4 regions of the Arthrobacter sp. Rue61a genome follow, and region 3 is predicted to be linked to each of the others. Evidence: riboswitches for the same ligand, from Rfam matches in the RefSeq annotation. Region 3 holds a riboswitch; each other region holds the start of a gene.
What was found. A riboswitch is a leader RNA that binds a small molecule or an ion and turns the genes downstream of it on or off. The one in region 3 is predicted to bind S-adenosylmethionine.

Region 1 (3,201 bases), 1.1 Mb from region 3:
CGCGCAGCCCGATGGTCTCCAAGCCCTTGGTCAACACCCAGGCGTTGAACGCGGACAGAGAAGGGCCGGTGTGCCGCATAAGCTGCTTGACCGGGCCGTCGATGAATTCCTTGGTGCCCAGGATTGCGCCGCCAAGGACGCGCCCTTGGCCGTCGATGTGTTTGGTGCCGGAATAGACGATCACGTCGGCGCCCAGCTCACCGCAGCGTTGCAGCAGCGGAGTGGCAAAGACATTGTCGACCACGACAGTCGCCCCGGCGGCATGCGCCAGTTCGCTGACTGCAGCGATATCGACGATCTCCTGCATCGGGTTGGACGGCGACTCGAAGAACACCGCGGTGGTGGGTTCGGAGAGGGCTTCACGCCACTGCTCCAGATCCGGGCCGTCCACGAATACCGTCTCCACGCCCCAGCGCGGCAGGATCTCATTGAGGATCACGAAGCAGGAGCCAAACAGGGAGCGGGCGGCAACCACGCGGTCGCCGGCAGCCAGCAGGGCACCCAAAGCGGTGAAGACAGCGGACATGCCGGACGCCGTCGCAAAGCACGCTTCGGTTCCTTCAAGCAGCCGCAGCCGCTCCTGGAACGTGGCCACGGAGGGGTTGCCGTAGCGGGAGTAGACGAAGCGTTCGTCCTCACCGGTGAAGGCTCGCTCTGCGGCGGCTGCGGACTCGTAAACGAACCCGGAGTTCAGGAAAACGGGCTCGGACGTTTCCTGGAAATTGGTACGGTCAAGGCCACCGCGGACGGCTTGGGTGTCAGGGCTCCAGCCAGCGGCGTCGGGATTGAAAGTCACTTACTCGGTCCCCAAATTCGTCGGCAGGCCACGGTTCTTCCACCCGTTAACGGTGCGTTCGCCGTAGCGGTCCGGTTCGCCTTCAAAGCCCTCAAGGACGTTGTAGGCAGTGAAGCCGGCCTGGGTTGCGGCGATTGCGGCCGAGATGGAGCGCTGGCCGGAACGGCACAGGAACACCAGCTCAACGCCGTCGTCTTCGGGTGCCTGCTGCTGCAGATCCTCGATGAAACGGGAGTTGGGAATGCCGCCAGCCAGGTTCCACTGGATGAACAGGGGGTCGTTCTCGGTGGCTTTGGTATCGGGGATGCCGATGTGGGCCCATTCGCCCTCGGTGCGGACGTCCACCAGGATGGCGCCCTCTTGAAGCTTGGCCCACGCGTCCTGCGGGGTCAGATCACCTGCGTAGCTCATGCGTGGCCCTCAAATGCTTCTTCGTCGTCGTAGTTTTCCAGCTGATCGACGGCGTTGGCTACCGCAGCATCCGCGCTGGCGATCGCGGCAGGCAGGACAACGGCTTGGGCAACGATCACGTCGGTGCCGTTGAACGTGGCGGCCGGGCTGCCATGGAGCACGTAACCTTCTGCGAGCGAGTTGTGGATGCGCTCGCAAAAATCACGGGTATCCGGGCCTGTAATCAGGCGGTAGGAGAGTTTTTCTTCAGTGGGTTCAGGCATTGCTGGTGCTCCTCAGTCACGCTTGCAGTACGAGTTGTCGATACGCCGAGTAGTCACCTGAGGCACCCCGCCGGAGAGAGGGTTGCCGACCAGCAAGTCAGGGCTTTGCGCTGGTGCTCATTACTCAAGAAAAACGTAACATCCACGGGCATCGGGCCGCACTTGCGGGCTGTTGCGGGGCCGTCATGTTGCGTAATCGGCGGCTCATCCCTTATTCGTTTTTCAGCGCACGCACTGCCGCGCCCACCGTTGGGAAGAAGTGGTCGGGCGTAAAGCGGGCCGCTGTGCCCAAATGGATCAACTTGTCTTTCACAGGTCCCTTCAGTTCGGCGAACACGAGGTCCACGCCTTTGCTTGCCAGCCATTCATCCAAAGTGACGAGGTCGTCCAGCGCCGTAGTGTCGATCCCGGTGATGGGCTCCGCGGCGAGGATGACGTGGGTAATGGCATCTGTTGTCTCATCCGGTGCCTCGTCAAGTTGCTCCCGGACAAAGGCCGCCAGTACCTGCCCATTACCGAAGAACAGCGGCGCATCGAAGCGGAGGATGAGAAGTCCCGGGATGCGTTCACCATCGGGGTGCCGCTCAAGGTCGTGATAGCCAGGGAGCCCTTCTTCAGCACCGAGTTCTGTCCGGTACGGATCCCAGGCCCTCCGCACGAAGTCCAGAAGCGCCAACGCAATGGCCACCACGATTCCCTGCAGTACCCCAACGGTGAGGACGCCCAGGAACGCGGCCAGCATCACCACAGATTCGCTGCGGCTCATGCTGAAGAGCCGCTTCACGCCCGCGGGGTCCGCGAGGGCAATGGCTGCGGCGATGACGACGGCGGCCAACGTTGCGGAGGGCAGGTACTCGGTCACTCCGGGAGCCAGCAGCATGAAGGCCAGCACCAGCACGGAACCCACCACGCCGGTCATCTGGGATTTGGCACCAGCATCCACGGCCACCGGGGTTCTGGAGGTACTGCCGGAGATCGGGAATCCGCCCAGCAGTCCGGTGGCCGCGTTGGCTGCCCCGAGCGCCGCCATTTCCCTGTTTCCCGAGACCTTCTTCCCTTCCTTGGCCGCCAATGTTTGGGATAGGACGCCGGTGTCCGCGAAGGCCATGAGGGCGATCCCTGCCGCAGCGGGAAGCAGCGTGAGAGCATCAGCCCAGCCGATGCCCCCGAGTGCGGGCATCGGGAGGCCCTGCGGCAGGACTCCGGTGACCTTCACGTCGTCGTTCAGGCCCCAAACCGCCGTAACAACGCAAGAGCCGACCACCGCCAGCAGGACGCCGGGTACCTTCCACTTCAGCAGCCGCGGGATCCAAATGAGGGCAAGGGAACCGCTACCCAGCAGCAGGGCGGTGACATTGACGCCACCGCCGAGCACCCCGGTGGTGACCTTCGCGAGCTTCTCCCAGATGTCGCCGTCGGCCTCTATCCCGAAGAACGCCGGTAGCTGCGACAACAGCACCAGTAACGCAATTCCGTTCAGGTATCCGAGCCGGATGGGTTTGGACAGCAGGCCGGTAATGGTTCCCAGTTTCAGGGCAGAACCGGCCAGCATGATCACCCCGATCAGCACAGCCAACAGCCCGGCCAATGCCACCGATTTTTCGCTGCTGCCAGCTGCCAGCGGCACAATGGCGGCGGCGATCATGGGGGCTAGGGCTGAGTCGGGTCCGAGGACCAGGATGCGGGAAGGCCCCACAATGGCGTAAACCAGCAACGGGACCACCGTTGCGT
Region 2 (3,201 bases), 1.6 Mb from region 3:
TTGTGGAGCAGCGGGTCGCGAGCCTTGAAGGTGGCCTGGGGGCACTTCTGCTCAGCTCCGGACAGGCCGCGGAGACGTTCGCCATCCTGAACATCGCTGAGGCCGGGGACCACATCGTGGCGAGCCCCAGCCTGTACGGCGGCACGTACAACCTGCTGGCGCACACGCTGAAGAAGTTCGGAATTGCGGTCACCTTCGTGGAGGACCCCGACAATCTGGAGCAGTGGCGTGACGCCGTCCAGCCGAACACCAAGCTGTTCTTCGGCGAGGTTGTGTCCAACCCCCGCCAGGACGTGCTGGACATTGAGGGCATCGCCCGCACCGCTCACGAGGCCGGTGTGCCCCTGATCGTCGACAACACCCTGTCAACGCCCTACCTTATTCGTCCCATCGAGTGGGGCGCGGACATCGTGGTTCACTCGGCCACCAAATACCTGGGTGGTCACGGTTCAGCAATCGCCGGTGTGATTGTGGACTCCGGCAACTTCGACTTCGGCAAGGACCCGGAGCGCTTCCCTGGGTTCAATACCCCGGACCCCAGCTACAACGGACTGGTCTATGCCCGGGATCTCGGCAAGGACGGCGCCCTGGGCGCCAACCTCTCCTACATCCTCAAGGCCCGCGTCCAGTTGCTTCGCGATCTAGGCTCCGCCGTGTCTCCGTTCAACGCCTTCCTCATTGCCCAGGGTTTGGAGACCTTGAGCCTGCGCGTGGAGCGTCACGTTGCCAACGCCACCAAGGTGGCTGAGTGGCTTGAAAGCCACGACGACGTCGAGTCGGTCGCCTATGCGGGCCTGCCATCCAGCCCGTGGTACAGCCGGGGCCGGAAATACGGCCCCAAGGGCACGGGCGCCATTGTTGCCTTCAACATCATGGGCGGCGTAGAAGCGGGCAAGCGCTTTGTGGACGGACTGGAGCTGCACTCGCACGTTGCCAACATCGGTGACGTCCGCTCGCTGGTCATCCACCCGGCGTCCACTACGCACAGTCAGTTGACGGTGGAGCAGCAGGTGGCTGCAGGCGTCAACCCCGGCCTGGTGCGGTTGTCCGTGGGCATCGAGAACGTGGATGACATCATCGCCGACCTCGAAGCCGGTTTCCGGGCTGCGAAGGGCGCCTAACGCCGCGGTTCAAAGTCTCAGCCCGACTGCCGCCCGCGTCGACGATTATTCGCCGGGCGGCAGTTCAGGGTGCTCATTCGTGAACGAAGGCACCCCAAACCGTCACACTGTTGTCACATTCTTCGCCAGAACCGCCCTGTATTTCCTAGACTCTTCGTATTAGGTCATGAGTGCCAGCACACAGCCCCGGCTTGCTGGCCGGCAACCCTCCTCCGCGGTGGGGTGCCCCGGGTGAAGACCTGGCCTGTTCGCACGCAAGGCGACGGGCAAGCGCGAGGTTAAGGTGTCAAAGGAATGACCATTACTGCTACAGCCCTTCCAAAATCCGGAGAAGAAGACGGAATCGTCAAGTACGCCGGCATAGGGCCGCTGGAACTTGAAGCCGGCGGATTCCTTCCCGACGTTGTCCTTGCGTACGAGACCTGGGGGCAGCTGAACTCCGACGCATCCAATGCCGTACTCGTCCAGCACGCGCTCACGGGCAGTACACACGTAGCCCGCGGCGCCACGGATGAAGAAGGCTGGTGGGAGCAACTTGTTGGACCAGGTGCCACCATCGACACCAACAAGTTCTTCGTCATCTCCATCAACATCGTGGGCGGCTGTTACGGCAGCACCGGCCCATCATCAGCAGCACCCGATGGCAAGCCCTGGGGTTCTCGTTTCCCGTTGGTCACTCTGCGCGACAGCACGGTGGCTGAGTCACGCCTTGCCGATGCTTTGGGCATCGACTCCTGGCACGCCGTGTTGGGTGGGTCGATGGGCGGCGCCCGTGCGCTCGAGTGGGCCGTGACGTTCCCCGAGCGGGTGGAGCGCTGCGCCGTGATCTCGGTGGGCGCCTACAGCACGGCCGAGCAGATTGCCTTCGCGCAGGCCCAAACCCTGGCCATCCGGCAGGACCCGAACTTCAATCACGGCGACTACTACGGCGGTGCCGCGCCTGAGCATGGTTTGGCGTTGGCCCGACGTATCGCCCACATCACGTACCGCTCAGCGTTGGAGTTGGACTTCCGCTTCGGCCGGCAAGCCCAGCACCAGGAGACGCCGCTGACAGCTGCTGTGCTGGGGGAGCGCGGGCGCTACCAAGTGGAAAGCTACCTGGACCACCAGGGGACAAAGCTGGTCCGCCGTTTCGATGCCAACAGCTACATCGCCATTACCGAGGCCTTGATGTCCCATGACGTCACTCGTGGTCGCGGCACGTTGGAAGCGGCATTGTCGCGCACCAAGGCTGAGTTCTTTGTGGCGGCCGTGGACAGCGACAGGCTCTACTTCCCGGCACAGTCGCGGGAACTCGCCGCGGCACTCCCGGGAGACGTATCGGTCCACCTCATTGAGGCGCCGATTGGACACGATGGCTTCCTCACCGAGATCGGCCAGCTCTCGGCGCAGCTCCGCGAAGCCTTCTTCGGCTAAACCAGGCTCACGTTCAGGGTGGCCTAGCCGTTCATGATGTCGCCGCGCTGCTTCATGTAATCCTCCATGGCGATCTCGCCGTTGCTGAACTTCGCATCCAGCTCGGCCAGCTTGCGCGCACGGTAGCCTTGCGGCTGCGAGCTTCCCGTTGCGGGAAACGGCGTGGGGGACGAAGAGTTCGACGGCGGCCCGGCCTGCGGTGTCTCATCCGCGGGGCGTACGACGATCGGCTCCGACGGGTACCCGGGGTAATTCTGCGGCGGGTACCCCGGGCCCGGCAGATTCTGCGGCGGGTACCCGGGGCCGCGGAACGTGTCATTCTGGATCCGACGCGCCCGGGAGCGGTTGTACATGCGGATTCCGAGTGGAATCAGCCACGAGCAGACGATGATCCAGAAGATCAGATTGTTCACAGTGCAGGCCTCCTAGGTCTCATCCCAGCTTAGTCCTGCCACCTGGACGCGGCCCGTCTCCCGGAACCAGCCCGGCTAATTCACACCAGCGTGGTCTCCATGCCCAAGAACCGGCCGTAACGATCCGCCTCGGCCTCCAAGGCGTCTTGTTCTTCCGCCGTTGCCGGCCGGTTCATTCGGACATCGAGTTCGCAGGTCATGCCGGAGAAACTGTGGCGCCACCATCCGGCCAACCTGCCGTTCAGCAGGAC
Region 3 (3,201 bases):
GCGCTTGAGCCCTTGGATGCCTGCTAGCAGCCTGGTGGCGTCCTCCAACCGGGAGCCGACGCCGAAGCTGGCGCGCAAAGAGCCTGAGGGAAGCCCGAGGCGCTTGAGGAGCGGGTGGGCGCAAAAGCGGCCATCTCGCAGGCCCACGCCGTGCTCCGCTGCCAGGTAAGCGGCCACCAATCCGGCGTCGAATCCTTCGACGGAGAAATTGACCACACCGATGGTGTCCAAGGAGTCAGTGAAGATCTTGTGGACTGTCACGCCGTCGATGGCCTCCAGGCCTTCCACCAAGTACGAGCGGATGGCAGCCTCGTGGGCGTGCCACGCGTCCTGGTCCAGGCCTGCGAGCACCTGGGTGGCGCGAGCGAGCGTTGCGGCTCCCAGCACGTTGGGGGAGCCGCCCTCGTGCCGTGCGGGGCCGGCCGCCCAGTTGACGGAGTCCAAACGGGCTTCACGGACCGCGCCGCCACCGGCCAGATGCGGAGTGCCGGCGTCGAGCCAGTCGGGACGGCCCACCACGACGCCGGCGCCGAAGGGAGCGTAGAGCTTGTGTCCGGAGAAGACAATGTAGTCGACGTCTGCTTCGGTGATATTGATCCGGCGGTGCGGAGCGAGCTGGGCGGCATCCACCACGATCCGCGCACCGTATTCGTGGGCCAGGGAAGCAAGTTCTGCGATGGGAAGAATTTCGCCGGTGACGTTGGAGGCTCCGGTCACCGCAAGCAGGCTGACACCGCCCTGGGCCAACTCTCCGCGGAGTTTGTCCAGTGTGGCGGACAGGGTGGGGGCCGCTACGACGCTGCGGTGCGGTACACCCTGCCATGGAAGCAGGTTGGCGTGGTGCTCGATATCCAGGTACAGGACCTCGCCTGCGGGCTTGCCGTCGATCTGCGGAAGGCACCCGGCCAGCAGGTTCAAGGAGTCCGTGGTGTTCCGGGTGAAGATGACAGAATCATCCGGCCGCCCACCGACGAAGTCACGGACGATGTTCCTGGAGTTCTCGTACACCGACGTGCTGATTTGGGAGGCGTAGCCTGCGCCGCGGTGGACACTCGCGTAGTAGGGAAGGACTTCGTTGAGGTACGCCGAGACGATGGTCAACGCCGGAGCCGATGCCCCGTAGTCGAGGTTTGCGTAGCGAACATGTCCGCCCTGAATCAGGGGCGCCTGCAACTCGGCGCCGGTAACAGCCGCCAGCGGCCGTGCAGCAGGGGCTGTTTCTGCTGTGGTTTCTGCGGCGAAGGACGGAATGATGTTTGAGTCGAACGTGACAGTGCTCATGGGACCTCACTCAAGAGGGACCCCCGGAGGGGATCCGCGCTTGCCGCATCCGTTCCGGACCGGCCGGGTCGTCACCCGGGGCACCCCACCGCGAATGGAGGGTTGCCGGCCAGCAAACCGGGGTTTAGCGCTGGCACTCGTGACCTGTAAAAAGGCTAGAGCACGTCCGGGGGCCCATCCAAAGCCGCTGCCGATTGTTAAGCCTTTTGTTACGCGGAAGGCAAAATGCCTGCTTCGTCGAATAAAAAACGGCGGAGACCCCCAAAAGGGGGCTGCCGCCGTCGAAAATTCCGTCGCCTACTGGTTAGACAAGGCGATGAAAAGTTTAGAGAAGGTCGTCCAGGCCGGGGTTGAGCCGCTTGAGGACCTCGGAGTGAAGGATCGAGTTGGTAGCCAGTGCATTGCCGCCGAAAGGACCGTCTTCGCCTTCCAGGGACGTGAAACGGCCGCCGGCCTCAGTGACGATGGGGACGAGTGCTGCCATGTCATAAAGGTTCAGCTCAGGCTCGCAGGCGATGTCCACTGCGCCCTCGGCCACGAGACAGTACGACCAGAAGTCACCATAGGCACGCGTGCGCCAGACGTCTTCGGTGAGGTCCAGGAACTCGTCAAGGTTGCCCCTTTCCTTCCAGCCCGAAAGGCTTGAGTAGGACATGGAGGCGTCTGCCAGGCTGGAGACGTTGGAAACTTTGAGGCGAGTGGCCGAGGCGAGGGACCGCCCCATGTAGGCACCCATGTCCTTGGCAGCCCACCAGCGTTTGCCCAACGCGGGGGCGCTCACGACGCCCACGACGGGTTCGCCTTCGTCCACGAGGGCGATCAACGTTGCCCACACCGGAACACCCCGGACGAAGTTCTTGGTTCCGTCGATGGGGTCGATGATCCAGCGGCGCGAGCCGTGGCCGCTGCTGCCGAACTCCTCGCCCAGGACCGCATCACGTGGGCGCGAGCGGGACAGCTGACCGCGGATTGCTTCCTCAGCGGCCTTGTCAGCGTCAGTGACAGGCGTGAGGTCGGGCTTGGTTTCGATCTTGAGGTCCAGCGCTTTGAAGCGATCCATGGTCTGGGCATCGACTGAGTCAGCGAGGACATGGGCAAGGCGCAGGTCATCGTTGTACGTGGAAACGGGATGGGTCATGCCACCAAACTATCCTGAATCGTTCGCCTCATTGGGGACGTGAAGCCGGTAACGATCAGTTGACGGTGCCCAGTTCCTTGGTCTCTTTCGCTTCGAGTCGTGGGTCTGCACCCAGCAAGCGGCGCAGGGAGGCCAGCCGCGCCACTCCTGATGGGCCTGCATGGCCATCGTTCACCCATGCATCAAGCCCGCAATTGGTGGCGGTGGCACCGTGCTTGCAGCCGCGGTCGCAGGTTTCCGTGCCGGGCTCAAGGTCCGGGAAGGAATGGAGGATCCGGTCCGGGTCCACATGCGCCAAGCCGAAGGAGCGTATGCCGGGAGTATCGATGATCCAGCTGCCGGACGGGGCATCGTCCAGCTTCAGCGCCAAAGCCGAGGATGACGTGTGCCGGCCACGGCCCGTCACCGCGTTGACGCCGCCAGTCGCGCGCTCTGCCCCCGTCAGTGCATTGACCATGGTGGATTTGCCTACACCTGAGTGGCCGAGCATGACGGTGACTTTGCCACCCAGATGTGAGCGGAGCTGGGAGACGGCGTCCTTGTCCAGCCGGGCTGAGAGTCCATCATCCGAGCGGGCATCGATGCCGCCGGCCTCGGAGTCAGCCGTACGGCTGATGATCACGGGAAAGTCCAAGCTCAGGTAATTGGCAAGGAGCTCCGCCGGATCCTTGACGTCCGCCTTGGTGATAAGCAGCAACGGCTCGATGCCGGCGTCGTATGCTGCAACCAAAGCACGGTCAATAAATCCGGTACGTGGTTCCGGGTTGGCCGCCGCAACAACC
Region 4 (3,201 bases), 2.0 Mb from region 3:
GGGCATCGTCATGTTGGCCTACACACTGATGCTGTGTGCCACGTCCACCGGCGCCTACGCCACCATTTTCGTGGTCCTCTTCGGCTGGGAGCGTTGGCTCGCCATCGCCATCGGCGGCGCAATCGTCCTGGTCTACTCCACCATCGGCGGCATGTGGTCCATCACTTTGGCCGACCAGGTCCAGTTCGTCATCAAGACGGTGGGAATCTTCTTCCTCATGCTCCCCTTCGCACTGAACGCTGCTGGTGGCCTCGACGGCATCCGCGCCCGCGTCGATGAGAGCTTCTTCGACATCGGTGGCATCGGCCTTCAGACGATCATCACCTACTTCGTCGTTTACACACTCGGCCTCCTGATCGGCCAGGACATCTGGCAGCGCGTCTTCACCGCCAAGACCCCCACGGTTGCCCGTTGGGGCGGCGCTACCGCTGGCGTCTACTGCATCCTTTACGGCTTCGCCGGTGCCCTGATCGGCATGGCTGCCAGCGTGGCCCTCTCCGGTGTGGAGATCGCTGCCAAGGATGACGTCTATGCCGAAGTGGCTACCCGACTCCTGCCCATCGGCATCGGCGGCCTGGTACTCGCTGCAGCTGTCGCCGCCATGATGTCCACGGCTTCCGGCGCACTGATCGCTGCCGCCACCGTTGCCCGCGCCGACGTCATGCCCTTCGTTGCCAGCTGGTTCGGCAAGAAGGTGGACACGTCCGACTCCGACAACCCTGAGCACGACGTCAAGGCCAACCGCTACTGGGTCCTCGGACTGGGAATCGTGGCCATCATCATCGCCATCTCCACCAAGGACGTTGTGGCCGCTCTGACCATCGCCTACGACATCCTGGTGGGCGGCCTGCTGGTAGCCATCATCGGTGGCTTGGTGTGGAAGCGCGGAACGGGCATCGCGGCAGCATGGTCCATGGCGGCCGGTTCAGTGATAACCCTGGGCACCATGATCATCCTCGAGATCAACGCCGAAGTTCCTCTTGACGGCATCTACGCCAACGAGCCCATCTACTTCGGTTTGATCGCCTCGGCTGCGGTGTACGTAGTGGTCTCGCTGCTGAGCAAGCCCACCGATCCGGCCGTCATGAAGGCGTGGACGGACCGTGTGGCCGGCACCCGCGTGGCAGAGGAAGAGCTCACCACGCCGGCTTCCTAGGCAGGCACAAAGAAACAAACAAAGTTCGACGGCGGCGCCTCCCCTTTTCGGGGCGGCGCCGCCGTTGCGTTATGCCCCCACCCTTGGAAGGCCCGCTCTACACGCAAAGACCACCCCAAAGTGCGCAGAGTAGGCCCCACAACACACACCCACCCCTTGGAAGGCCCGCTCTACACGCAAAGACCACCCCAAAGCGCGCAAAGCAGGCCCCACAACAAACCAGGCCCCACAACGCACGCCCACCCCTTGGAAGGCCCGCTCTACACGCAAGACCACCCCAAAGCGCGCAAAGCAGGGCGCAGAACGGGCCTCGCAACGGGTCGTCCGGGCAGCCATGGGATAGGGTGGTCCCAGCTTCAAGAGATGTGGTGCCAAGCTCCGACTGGCCACACACCAACCCCATGTTCACGGGTGGTTCGGATGAGGAAGCGGCCCGTCCCGGACCAGAGACAACCGAGCGGGCAAGAGCACTCTCCCAAGGAGCAGTCCCTTGCCGTACCAAGGCGATACCACCCCGGCAGCAAGCACCCCAAAAACACCCAGCATCCTGGAAGCACCAGGAACCCCGGCGAAAACGCCCACGGTCCCGGTGATTCCCGCCGTCGACCTCTTCCTTGGCACGGTGACCATCACGACAAAGGCCCGGACAGGGAAGTTCGCATATCCCGAGCCGCAGCTGATCGCGCAAGCATTGGCCAAAGCCATACTGCCGACGCGCTGGTGTGAGGCGTCAAGGACGCTGACGGTGACTGTTGCGGCCGTCGGGAAGCGGGCGGGCCTCCAACGTCACTTCACACTGAGCCGCGACTATCCATCCTAGATTTCCTCATCCTCGTCGCGGAATTCTTCGGTTTCGTCGAGGGGGACCACACGTTCGTCGTCCTCGGGGGCGTCCACTTCCTCAACCCAGGGCTCATCCACTTCCTGGTCTTCGGCGTAGTCGTAGGCCGGGTCGGACTCAATGGTTGTCCGCTCCGGGTAGTTGGCGTGTGATTCGGTGGTGTTCATGGTGCAACCTCCGTCTCGTGGGCCGGTTCGGCCCGTTGACCCGAATGCAGAATCCAGTGGCGGGAAGGCCCCGTCCCTGTCCTTCCATCTGAGCACCGGCACGGGCAAGGGTCAAGGAAATTACGGTGCACCGAACATTCCAGGTGAGGAATACCAGCCAAAAATCGGCGCGGATAAGCGGTAGTGTGGGGCGTGCAATGGGGCCGCAACTACCCCACCCAGCACAGGAGACAAAGTGCAGATGCACCAGGAATCCCACAGTTCGTCGAGCCCAGCTCCGGACCCCACCCCCGGCTCAGCAGCCCCCGAATCAGCAGCCGTGCCTCCCTCGCACGCGGACATCCGCCGGTGGCGCCAGTACCTGGCCGATGAGCGTGCCGAGGCCGCCGTCTACCGGGAGCTTGCCAGCGGCGCGACGGCGAAGAACGCCAAATCCTGCTCGCTTTGGCCGAGGCCGAAGGCAGGCACGAGGCCCATTGGCTCAAGCTCCTTGGCGAGCACGCCGGAATGCCCAAGGCAGCGTCCAGCCGCAGCCGGTTCCTGGGCTTCCTGGCCCGTAACTTCGGCTCCGTGTTTGTGCTCGCCCTTGCGCAGCGCGCTGAAGGCCGCTCCCCGTACGGAACCGAACCTGCCGCGACGCCTGCCATGGTGGCAGATGAACAAATCCACGAAGAAGTAGTCCGGGGCCTTGCCACGCGTGGTCGCAACAGGCTCTCCGGAACGTTCCGCGCCGCCGTTTTTGGCGCCAACGACGGCCTGGTCAGCAACCTTTCCCTGGTCATGGGCATGGCCGCAACCGGAGTGCCCAGCCCCGTGGTGCTCATGAGTGGCGTGGCGGGTCTCCTGGCCGGTGCGCTGTCCATGGGTGCGGGCGAATACGTCTCAGTCCGCTCACAGCGGGAACTCCTTAATGCCACTTTGCCCACGCAGGCCACTCTGACCGCGGCGCCGTCGTTGGACATCGAGCACAACGAACTGGTCCTGGTGTACTTGGCCCGGGGCATGACGCGCGAAGCCGCGGAGCACCGCGCTGCCGA

Region 1: another riboswitch for S-adenosylmethionine. It lies ahead of ARUE_RS19000 (DUF1737 domain-containing protein); the one in region 3 lies ahead of ARUE_RS14025 (aminotransferase class V-fold PLP-dependent enzyme).
Region 2: another riboswitch for S-adenosylmethionine. It lies ahead of metX (homoserine O-acetyltransferase MetX); the one in region 3 lies ahead of ARUE_RS14025 (aminotransferase class V-fold PLP-dependent enzyme).
Region 4: another riboswitch for S-adenosylmethionine. It lies ahead of ARUE_RS05070 (hypothetical protein); the one in region 3 lies ahead of ARUE_RS14025 (aminotransferase class V-fold PLP-dependent enzyme).

Annotation. Positions count from the first base shown of each region.
Region 1 is NC_018531.1:4,164,000-4,167,200, reverse strand. Features, by position in the region: gene ARUE_RS19010 (O-succinylhomoserine sulfhydrylase) at 1-796, opposite strand, end outside; gene ARUE_RS19005 (rhodanese-like domain-containing protein) at 797-1,207, opposite strand; gene ARUE_RS19000 (DUF1737 domain-containing protein) at 1,204-1,470, opposite strand; SAM riboswitch class IV at 1,484-1,595, opposite strand; gene ARUE_RS18995 (SulP family inorganic anion transporter) at 1,682-3,201, opposite strand, start outside.
Region 2 is NC_018531.1:1,516,125-1,519,325, forward strand. Features, by position in the region: gene ARUE_RS06950 (bifunctional o-acetylhomoserine/o-acetylserine sulfhydrylase) at 1-1,121, shown strand, start outside; SAM riboswitch class IV at 1,284-1,400, shown strand; gene metX (homoserine O-acetyltransferase MetX) at 1,416-2,537, shown strand; gene ARUE_RS06960 (hypothetical protein) at 2,561-2,950, opposite strand; gene ARUE_RS06965 (winged helix DNA-binding domain-containing protein) at 3,031-3,201, opposite strand, start outside.
Region 3 is NC_018531.1:3,081,927-3,085,127, reverse strand. Features, by position in the region: gene ARUE_RS14025 (aminotransferase class V-fold PLP-dependent enzyme) at 1-1,281, opposite strand, end outside; SAM riboswitch class IV at 1,313-1,426, opposite strand; gene hisN (histidinol-phosphatase) at 1,607-2,419, opposite strand; gene rsgA (ribosome small subunit-dependent GTPase A) at 2,475-3,201, opposite strand, start outside.
Region 4 is NC_018531.1:1,071,971-1,075,171, reverse strand. Features, by position in the region: gene ARUE_RS05075 (sodium:solute symporter family protein) at 1-1,156, shown strand, start outside; SAM riboswitch class IV at 1,511-1,630, shown strand; gene ARUE_RS05070 (hypothetical protein) at 1,647-1,976, shown strand; gene ARUE_RS05065 (hypothetical protein) at 1,973-2,164, opposite strand; partial or broken gene ARUE_RS05060 (VIT1/CCC1 transporter family protein) at 2,406-3,201, shown strand, end outside.